Regions from separate parts of the Bacillus sp. DJP31 genome, predicted to be linked through region 3. Evidence: riboswitches for the same ligand, from Rfam matches in the RefSeq annotation. Region 3 holds a riboswitch; each other region holds the start of a gene.

The links. A riboswitch is a leader RNA that binds a small molecule or an ion and turns the genes downstream of it on or off. The one in region 3 is predicted to bind S-adenosylmethionine.
Region 1: it holds a riboswitch for S-adenosylmethionine, as region 3 does, so the genes downstream of both, ACOI1C_RS19070 (sugar ABC transporter substrate-binding protein) here and mtnW (2,3-diketo-5-methylthiopentyl-1-phosphate enolase) in region 3, are expected to answer to the same signal.
Region 2: it holds a riboswitch for S-adenosylmethionine, as region 3 does, so the genes downstream of both, ACOI1C_RS19675 (PLP-dependent aspartate aminotransferase family protein) here and mtnW (2,3-diketo-5-methylthiopentyl-1-phosphate enolase) in region 3, are expected to answer to the same signal.
Region 4: it holds a riboswitch for S-adenosylmethionine, as region 3 does, so the genes downstream of both, metX (homoserine O-acetyltransferase MetX) here and mtnW (2,3-diketo-5-methylthiopentyl-1-phosphate enolase) in region 3, are expected to answer to the same signal.

The regions. Positions count from the first base shown of each region.
Region 1 covers NZ_JBMERO010000029.1:33,018-35,219, forward strand. Annotated here, with positions in the region: gene ACOI1C_RS19065 (sugar ABC transporter ATP-binding protein) at 1-201, opposite strand, end outside; gene ACOI1C_RS19070 (sugar ABC transporter substrate-binding protein) at 275-1,381, opposite strand; SAM riboswitch class I at 1,501-1,614, opposite strand; partial or broken gene ACOI1C_RS19075 (type II TA system antitoxin MqsA family protein) at 2,137-2,202, shown strand, end outside.
Region 2 covers NZ_JBMERO010000032.1:18,630-20,831, reverse strand. Annotated here, with positions in the region: gene ACOI1C_RS19675 (PLP-dependent aspartate aminotransferase family protein) at 1-1,110, opposite strand, end outside; SAM riboswitch class I at 1,181-1,287, opposite strand; gene ACOI1C_RS19670 (homoserine dehydrogenase) at 1,293-2,202, opposite strand, start outside.
Region 3 covers NZ_JBMERO010000008.1:113,820-116,021, forward strand. Annotated here, with positions in the region: gene mtnW (2,3-diketo-5-methylthiopentyl-1-phosphate enolase) at 1-1,055, opposite strand, end outside; SAM riboswitch class I at 1,140-1,256, opposite strand; gene ACOI1C_RS09835 (pyridoxal phosphate-dependent aminotransferase) at 1,327-2,202, opposite strand, start outside.
Region 4 covers NZ_JBMERO010000032.1:15,906-18,107, reverse strand. Annotated here, with positions in the region: gene metX (homoserine O-acetyltransferase MetX) at 1-955, opposite strand, end outside; SAM riboswitch class I at 1,048-1,163, opposite strand; gene ACOI1C_RS19660 (hypothetical protein) at 1,319-1,657, opposite strand; gene ACOI1C_RS19655 (hypothetical protein) at 1,908-2,048, opposite strand; gene ACOI1C_RS19650 (thioredoxin family protein) at 2,108-2,202, opposite strand, start outside.

The sequences.
Region 1 (2,202 bases), on a different contig from region 3:
GTTTCCATCAAGAGTAATTTCGCCACTGTAGTGACTGTATGCCCCAGATAAAACCTTCATGAGAGTAGATTTTCCAGCGCCATTGGCCCCAATTAAGGCATGTACTTTGCCTGTCTCTGTTACAAAATCCACATTGTTTAATGCCTTCACACCTGGAAACTCAATGGAGATGTTGTTCATTCGAAGTACTGTAGCCGTCATTATTTTTTCCTCCCTTCATAAAAGTAGACACTCTCTTTACTAGGTAAAGAGAGTGTCCCGATACGGGTAAACGCTATTTTTTATAGTGATCCTTTAATACCTTCATCCACTCTTCTTCAAAAGCAGTAGAAGTTCCCCAGCCTTCAACGATGTCAGCAAGGTTGACCATGTTAACGGCCCCATCTGATTTACGTAAATCTTCTTGGGAAATTAATGATGCTTCTAAATCATATGTTGGGGGCGTTTCTTCACCAGCAAGTTTCTTCGCTAGTAATCTCAAATTGACAGCACCAATTAGTTTGGGATCTACTGCTGCTGTGTATTTCCATGGACTTGGGTTCGCTTGAATTTCTTGAAGATCTGCATTCGAAACATCAATTCCATAGATTTTAATCTCGTCACGACCTGCTTCTTGAATCGCACGTGTTGCCCCAATCGCAAAGGCATCCCATGAGGCAAAAATCGCATCAATTTCACCCTTTGGATGCTTGTTTAGCATAGCAGCTACTGCATTTTGAGTTTGGACAGATGTATCAGCAGCCGCCACACCGAAACGCTCAACTTCTTTGATTCCAGGGTTACTCTTTAGCGTATCTTGGTAAACAGCGTTACGTCTGACCATTGGAGGGAATCCATCAACCCATAAGTACACGATATTGGCTTCTCCATTATGTTCCTTCACCAATTGATCAAGTGCTAATTTGGCTAACTCTTCATCATTTTGAGAAGTCAACGTCACCCCTTCAACCGTTGCAATGTCAGGGTTCGAGTCAAAAGTTACCACACTCTTTCCAGCTTCAGTCAGCTTTTTAACTCCATCAACCGTCGCGGCATCATCACCGTGTGAAATAATAAACCCATCATAATCCTGTGTTAAAGCTTGCTCAATCGCATCGTGGAACTTAGCTGAATCCCCGTTAGCCGTGAACACATCCACTTCAAAGCCTAATGCTTCTCCCTCTTCCTTCGCTCCAGCTAAAAATTGAGCCGTATGGTCATCTCCACCAATTTTGCGGATCACCTTAATTTTCGCCCCTTCACCATTTGCAAATCGTTCTGGTACATTTTCAAAGGATACTTTTTCATTTGTACTTGCCTTTTCACCTGACGAACATCCTGTTAAAAGTATTGATAATGCTAGTGCTGAAGTGAAAGCTGTTTTAATGATTGAATTTCTCATGTTGATTGTCTCCCTTTAATTTCTGATTTTGTGGTTACTAGATTAGGAGAGGATTCACGCGTTTAAACGTAAAAAAACCTCTCAAAGAGAGGTTTCATCGCAATATATCGGATGTTCCTCTCTTATCTGTCAAAACAAATAAATGTTTTGCAGGATTTAGCACCAATTCCATAATGAAATGGAACGGTTGCCGGGCATCATAGGGCCAGTCCCTCCGCCTCTCTAGATAAGAGATTACGTATTTAATTATTAAGAAAATTTATATTCCTTACTTTAATGGGTTGTGGGGTGGATGTCAATATAAAAATAATAACATGTAAGAATGATTCGTTCTTGTAAGATGAGAGTATACGGTATCAAATAATACCGAATATGAACTAACCTAAAAAAACGCTCACATAAAACAAAAATGGGAACATAAGCGCAAAAAATATATGAAAAATAGAATGAAGATTAAAAAGGCGTAAAAGGACGATGGTAATGATGTGTGGGTTTTTAAGAGGAAGATAAATAATTTTGACGCATACATAAAGTTAAAGACGGATAAACGTGGTTGTGTCTGTATTTCTTTTCATAGAGACTGGGGATAAAATCATATCACTGAGGGGTGGTTAAATTTGGTAATTTAGGTTAAAGAAGAAAATTCTAATATAAAATAGTAAGAAGGATAGATATCCTAATGTCTAAGAACATTTGGTGTGAAATGTGCCAGGAGGAGGTGCAGTCATACAACATAATTCAAAAAAAATGAGTTATATGCCTATAAAGGAGAGTCCATTGAAGTAAATGCAAGTGTAGCCATTTGTCCTCATTGTGAATCG
Region 2 (2,202 bases), on a different contig from region 3:
CGCTAAATGTGACCATAACGATAGCGAGTCGATAAAGGTCTTTCCTGCTTCTCTGCCACCTTTTATTCCAAATACAACAACAGCCCCGTCTCCATCTGTTAAGTATTTTTTTGCCAAGTTGTGTGTAGGATGTGATTCAAGTCCTGGATACGTTACCCATTCAACGGCTGGATGCTGAGCTAAATATTTGGCCACTTCTAGAGAATTTTTCGTATGTTTCTCCATACGAAGCTGAAGTGTTTCTAATCCTTGTAAAATTAAGAAAGCATTAAATGGACTTAAGCATGATCCAAAATCTCTAAGTAATTGAACGCGTAATTTGGTTATAAAGGCTAATGTTCCAAAGTCATTCGCATAAACAAGGCCATTGTAGCTCGGGTCTGGTTCCGTAAAGCCAGGGAATTTCTCGCTATTCCAATTAAAACGACCTCCATCAATAACTAAACCACCAACTGAAGTACCATGTCCTCCAATCCATTTTGTAGCAGAGTGGATGACAATATCTGCGCCCCACTTGATTGGCTTGCAAAGGGATGGTGATGCAAATGTGCTATCCACAATTAATGGAATACCAGCTTCATGGGCAATATTTGCCACTGCCTCAATATCTAAAACTTGTAAACTTGGATTACCAATTGTTTCAGCAAAAACAGCCTTTGTATTTGGTGTAATGGCTTTTCTGAAATTCTCTGGATCTGTTGGATCTACAAAATGAACTTTAATGCCGTACTTTGGCAACGTGACGGCAAACAAATTATACGTTCCACCATAAAGGTTAGTAGCTGCAACAATTTCGTCACCTGCATGTGCCAGATTGAAGATGGTTAAAGTGATCGCTGCCTGACCTGAAGATGTCGCAACAGCAGCTACCCCTTCTTCCAAAAGAGCAATTCTTTTCTCTAGCACATCGACCGTTGGATTCCCAATACGAGAGTAGATGTTTCCTGGCTCATCTAATGAGAATAATCGTTGTGCATGTTCCGTACTGTGAAAAACATAGGAAGAAGTTTGATAAATTGGAACAGCACGTGATCCCGTTGTAGGATCTGGCGCATGGCCTCCGTGTAGTAATAATGTTTCTAAACCGTATGAATGATTTGTCATAGTCATTTCCCCATTTCATTATTTTATAAAATAAAAACACCCTATCTAAGAAGAGGATGCCTAAGCAAATTTCCCCTTCCTATCTTTCAGAATTAAAACTCTGCTGGAATTAGCACCAGTTACACGGAATGTAATGGTTGCCGGGTTTCAAAGGGCCAGTCCCTCTACCTCTCTTGATAAGAAGACTATTAAATTGTGGTTTGTAACAGGTTAGGCGTATGCTCGTGGCTTTGAATGGAAAAGCCGGTTGTTGAAACTGGGTAAAATCTTAATTTTTCTTGCTTAAGTGTTTGCAAATAATTTAGTACATTCTCCTCCTTGCCTTGAAGCAGACTAGCAATAACATATCCAGTTTCGTTCTTGACCACATCTCTTTGCAAAAGCTTAGTGTTGAACTTATCTAATTTACTTGAGATAGAATAATTGTTTTTTAAGGCTTTTGAAGTAGTCTCTTCGATAACTGCTAACCAAACGGATGTTGGAGCGCCATCATGCTGATTCTGTGTATGGTAGCTTGACCGTGAATGCTCGGTTTTAGGTTTTTCTTGCTGTCGAATATAAACCAAGTCCTCTATCATTGCACTAGCTGTTGCCTTTGAACCTGCCCCAGGACCTTGTAAAAGAATTGTTCCCACTAAATCTGTTGTAATAACAATTCCATTGTTCACACCTTCAACATTGTATAAAGGATGTTCTGCTCCAACAAATGTAGGTTTGACTTCAGCAGTGATTTCTTCATTGTGCATTTGCAAAGTTGCCAGTAGCTTTAAGCGAAGTCCCAGCTTTTCTCCAAGCAATAGGTCGCTTGTCGACACTTGGTTAACACCTATTTTAACTGCATCCTCCCAACTGGGTTGCTCTTGATAAATAAGGTTACTTAATATCATGAGCTTATAAAAAGCATCTGTTCCTAAAACATCGTTCGAAGGATCTGCTTCAGCGTACCCAAGCTCCTGGGCTTCTTTTAAAACATCATCAAAGTTAGCTTTTTCCTTCCTCATTTTCGAGAGAATATAATTACTCGTTCCGTTCAAAATGGCTTCCACTTTTAAAATGCCATTTACCTGAAGGAGTTGAATAATTGTTCGTAGAAGAGGA
Region 3 (2,202 bases):
ATTCCAAAATCTTTGACCAAAAATGGAACCAAACCAGGATGAATACCAGCAGAAGGCACTGGAAAAGTCTTCTTGAACAATTCGTTTATAGTCAGTTCAGCCGCAATTCCAAGTGCTTCTTCTCGCTTTAGCGCTACACTTCCGTAAGGAGAAGGAAACAGTGAAAAATCAGCACCCGCATATCTCAATAGCTTTCCTAGCAACAACGGATTTTGTATACCATAAAACTCTGATGGTGTGATGGCTCCACTTACTGCTGGATGAGCCATGATGGGTAAATCGATTTCTGGATCCTCAACCAATGCTTGTAAAACATCCATTCCATAAGCAAATACATTAAACAATAAACAATCAGCACCAAGTTCTCTAGCTCTTCTTGCTTTCTCTCTTAATTCAAACGTACGCCCCGATAAATTCACAGCATAAAGGGCTCGATGGCCAGTTGTCTCAAAAACTTCGTTTAGCACATTTTTACCGATTTCAATTCTATTCTCAAAAGGAGTGAGTGGGTTATCAAAAAGGATCTCATCATCCTTCACTAGATCCACGCCACCTAAAACTTGTTCCTTAAGTTGATCTTTTAGGTAGTGAATATCTCTACCAAGTACACCTTTAAAAATACTCATCACTAATGGTCTGTTAAAGACACCGAGCTTTGAACGAATACCCTCGATTCCAAATTTTGGACCAGGCATAGCACTCTTTACTTCAGCAGAAAAATCCAAATCTACTAATTTAACTTCTCCATCGAGAGATAGCTTCCCAAACACAGTTGTCAAAATAGCTGGGATATCGAGTGAAAAATTTTCTATCGGATAGGAGATTGTAACTATTCCACGTTTTAGTTTCTTTCCAAAATATTGGTTAGCCTTTTGACTATCCTCGAGCTCTTGTATGGAAAGAACTTCTCCTTTATGCCTTTTCAACTGTTCCTGCTGGAGTTTTGGAAGGTCGGTCCACGATCCAATCGTCAAACCAAGGGCAATACCTTCTGCTTTTTTGGATAAATCGTTTTTTGCGTCATGTATGAGATAAGTAGCTTTTATTCTTGTCAATTTCAACACCTCAATTTATAAAAAAACATTTTAAATGAAAAAAACCTCTTCAATAAGAAGAGGGTATCGTTTAAATTCACCGTCTCCTTATCTCTCAGCGCATAGCTGCAAGAATTAGCACCGTGCTTATCTAGACTGTGTATAGATAAATCGGTTGCCGGGCTTCATCGGGCTAGTCCCTCCGCCTACTCTTAATAAGAAATACTATTTAATTATTAAATCTTAATCAAATTAATTTGGATTATGACAGCTTGAGGGATTTTTGTCAATCCTAAAATATGTTCAAGGCTTTTATCCGATTCACTGCCTCAAGCAACCTATCTTCATCAGACAAAAGTCCAACCCTGACAAAGCCTTCTCCGTATGGACCAAATCCAATTCCTGGAGCTACTACAACATGAGCTTCCTCAAGTAAGTAATCTGAGAAACTCACAGATGTAAATCCTTTTGGAACCGGAAGCCAAGCAAAAAACGAACCTGAGGGTGCATCAACATCCCAGCCTATGCCCTTCAACCCTTCAATAAACGTATTACGTCTAGCTTCATAACGATCGACTAATTCATCTACACAATTCTGTGGAGATAATAAAGCAGTTGCAGCAGCAACTTGTATCCCACCAAACAAACTTACATACATATGATCCTGGAGGAGATTTATAGATTCAATTACACTTTCATTCCCCACTGCAAATCCAATTCTCCAGCCAGCCATATTGTAGGTTTTAGAAAGGGTATAAATTTCAATTCCAATATCCTTTGCACCCTCTATTTCAAGAAAGCTTATCGGCTTCTTTCCATCAAATCCTATTGCTCCATAGGCAAAATCATGAACCACACAAATGTTATTATCTTTGCATAACTGAACAGTTTCTTCAAAGAATTCCTTTGTAGCAATTGCCCCGGTCGGATTATTTGGGTAATTTAAAAACATTAATTTTGCCTTTTCTAACACCGCTTGGTCAATCTCGTTATAATCAGGTAAAAAGTCATTTTCAGCCTTTAAGGGCATAAACTCCATCTTTCCTCTTGCAAGTTCTACCCCTGACCAGTAATCAGGATAACCAGGATCCGGTACTAATGCGAGATCCCCTGGATTTAATAAGCACTGAGGTACTTCAACAAGTCCTGCTTTTCCACCAAAAAGGAT
Region 4 (2,202 bases), on a different contig from region 3:
CCAAGAGCTCAGACAATAATTCACTAGAATAAATGATATCTCTCTTATAACTAATCGCGATGACCTTCGAGCGAATCTCTTTTAAAGCTTGCTTCCAGCCTCCTCGTTCATGACCAATATTGTGGTGGTCCATTGCCTTGAGTAAATATAAATAGCTATTCGCATCAAATCTTTTTAAGAATTTCTCACCCTGATACTTTAAATAGGAGTCAATTTGATACGAACTTTCCAGATGATGATCACCCCAGCCATCCCGTTCCTCTCTTGAAAATCTTTGATTGAATAAGTCTGCTGAACGGTAAGAGATCATTCCAATCATCCTTGCTATACTTAGACCAAGCTCTGGATTGGCCTCATATTCTCCATTTTGCCACCGCGGATCATTTGTTATGGCATAACGCGCAATTGAATTATAGGCTATTCCAAAATCACTCAAGTAGGGAGAAGTCGCTAGCGGAAACAAAGTCTTCGCAAATTCGGGATAAAGAATTCCCCATTCAAGGACCTGCATACCACCAAGTGAGCCACCGATTATGGCATGAACCTTATGGATATTCAACTTTTCCAATGCTTGGTATTGACTGTTCACAATGTCCCTAACTGTCACAAACGGAAAAGAAGATCTATAAGGATTCCCATTTCCATCAAGGCTTAAAGGACCTGATGTCCCATTACAGCCTCCAAGTACATTCATCGTAATCACTTGCCATTTAGTTGTATCAATATATCCCCCATCACCAATGAGTCCAGACCACCATCCAGGCTGATCCCTTGTTCCGACCGAAAACTGATTACCCGTTAAGGCATGACATACAAGGATGACGGGAGAAGTTTTATGACCAATTCGTTCAAATGCAATGTAGACATCTGGAATGGTAATGCCAAGCTCGGTTGTAAAGTCCCCTATATTAATTTCGCCATATTCAGACGCTATTTCTTCCTTCACCTTCTGCATGACTCCTTCCCTTAAACTAATTGTACGTTTTAAAAATCCCCATTAAAAAAACCCACTTCAATAAGAAGAGGGTGAAAGTATACATTCATCTCTTCTTATCTGTCAGAGTTTTTACACTCTGCAGGAATTGGCACCGTGTTTTCAAGTAAACTTGAAAATCGGTTGCCGGGTATCATAGGGCCAGACCCTCCACCACTCTGGATAAGAAAACTCTATTCAATTAACGCTTCAGCTTGCTAATTCATCATTGCTATGAATTGACTATATCACAGCTCTTTTTTACCTGTCAAACTATTTTTTGAAAATTTTAAACCATCGAATTATAATCTGTTTTGATAAGAATTGTATGCACCTATTTATTAATTATGCTGAAAGTCTTTTCTCACATAGACAAAATAGGGTCTCTACTACTAATATATCCTTAAATTTCCCGGTGATTTTTATTTCACTTCTAGACTCCAGCTTTCTTAATCTTTCCTTCCCGGTGATGATGAGATTTACTGAATCCGAATTACCCTTAATCAAAATGTCAATTTGATCATGACAACTTTTATAAACCTTACAATGGCTAGCTGAAATTTGAAGATATAGGAGATTGTAATCATATTGAAAACAAATGATCATTGCTTCCTGTGGAAGAACTGGTTTCAGATGTGGTTCATTTAAAACAACCGCAGAAAATCTTTTAAGTAGCTCAATCATGTAACTCTCACTCCCGTTTTTATTCTACTTAGTGAATTCCACAGATTGAATTGAACTACCTTTATTTATCGTTCGACAGTTTATTAAGAGAAATACATAATCATACATATTTCTGTTTATTTCCTGAGAAATATGTCATTTGTTGAGAAAATTAGGCAGGACTTACAGAAGGTTTGACAGATTGAACGATTACTTAACAAATTCCAATAGAAAAGGAAAAAAGCATCCACCAAAATTGGTGAATGCCCTTCTATGCTGTAAATTGTTGGTGAAACCTTGTTTTCAAATGCTTTCTTGCTCGAAACATGTTGATTTTAACCTTACCCGCGCTCATAATTAGAAAACTTGCTATCTCCTTCTCTTTCCAGCCTTTGTTTATTTTAAGGTGAATAATTTCTTGTTGAACATTCGAAGTGAGGAAATTTCATAATAAGTAATCTACAAGTACTTTCAAATGTTTTTCAGTTCTGTATACAGAAAGTCAACCGATTGAAACGCAAATATTCTCTTTTTTAATTGTCCCTCTTTAAATAGCAAAAGACATG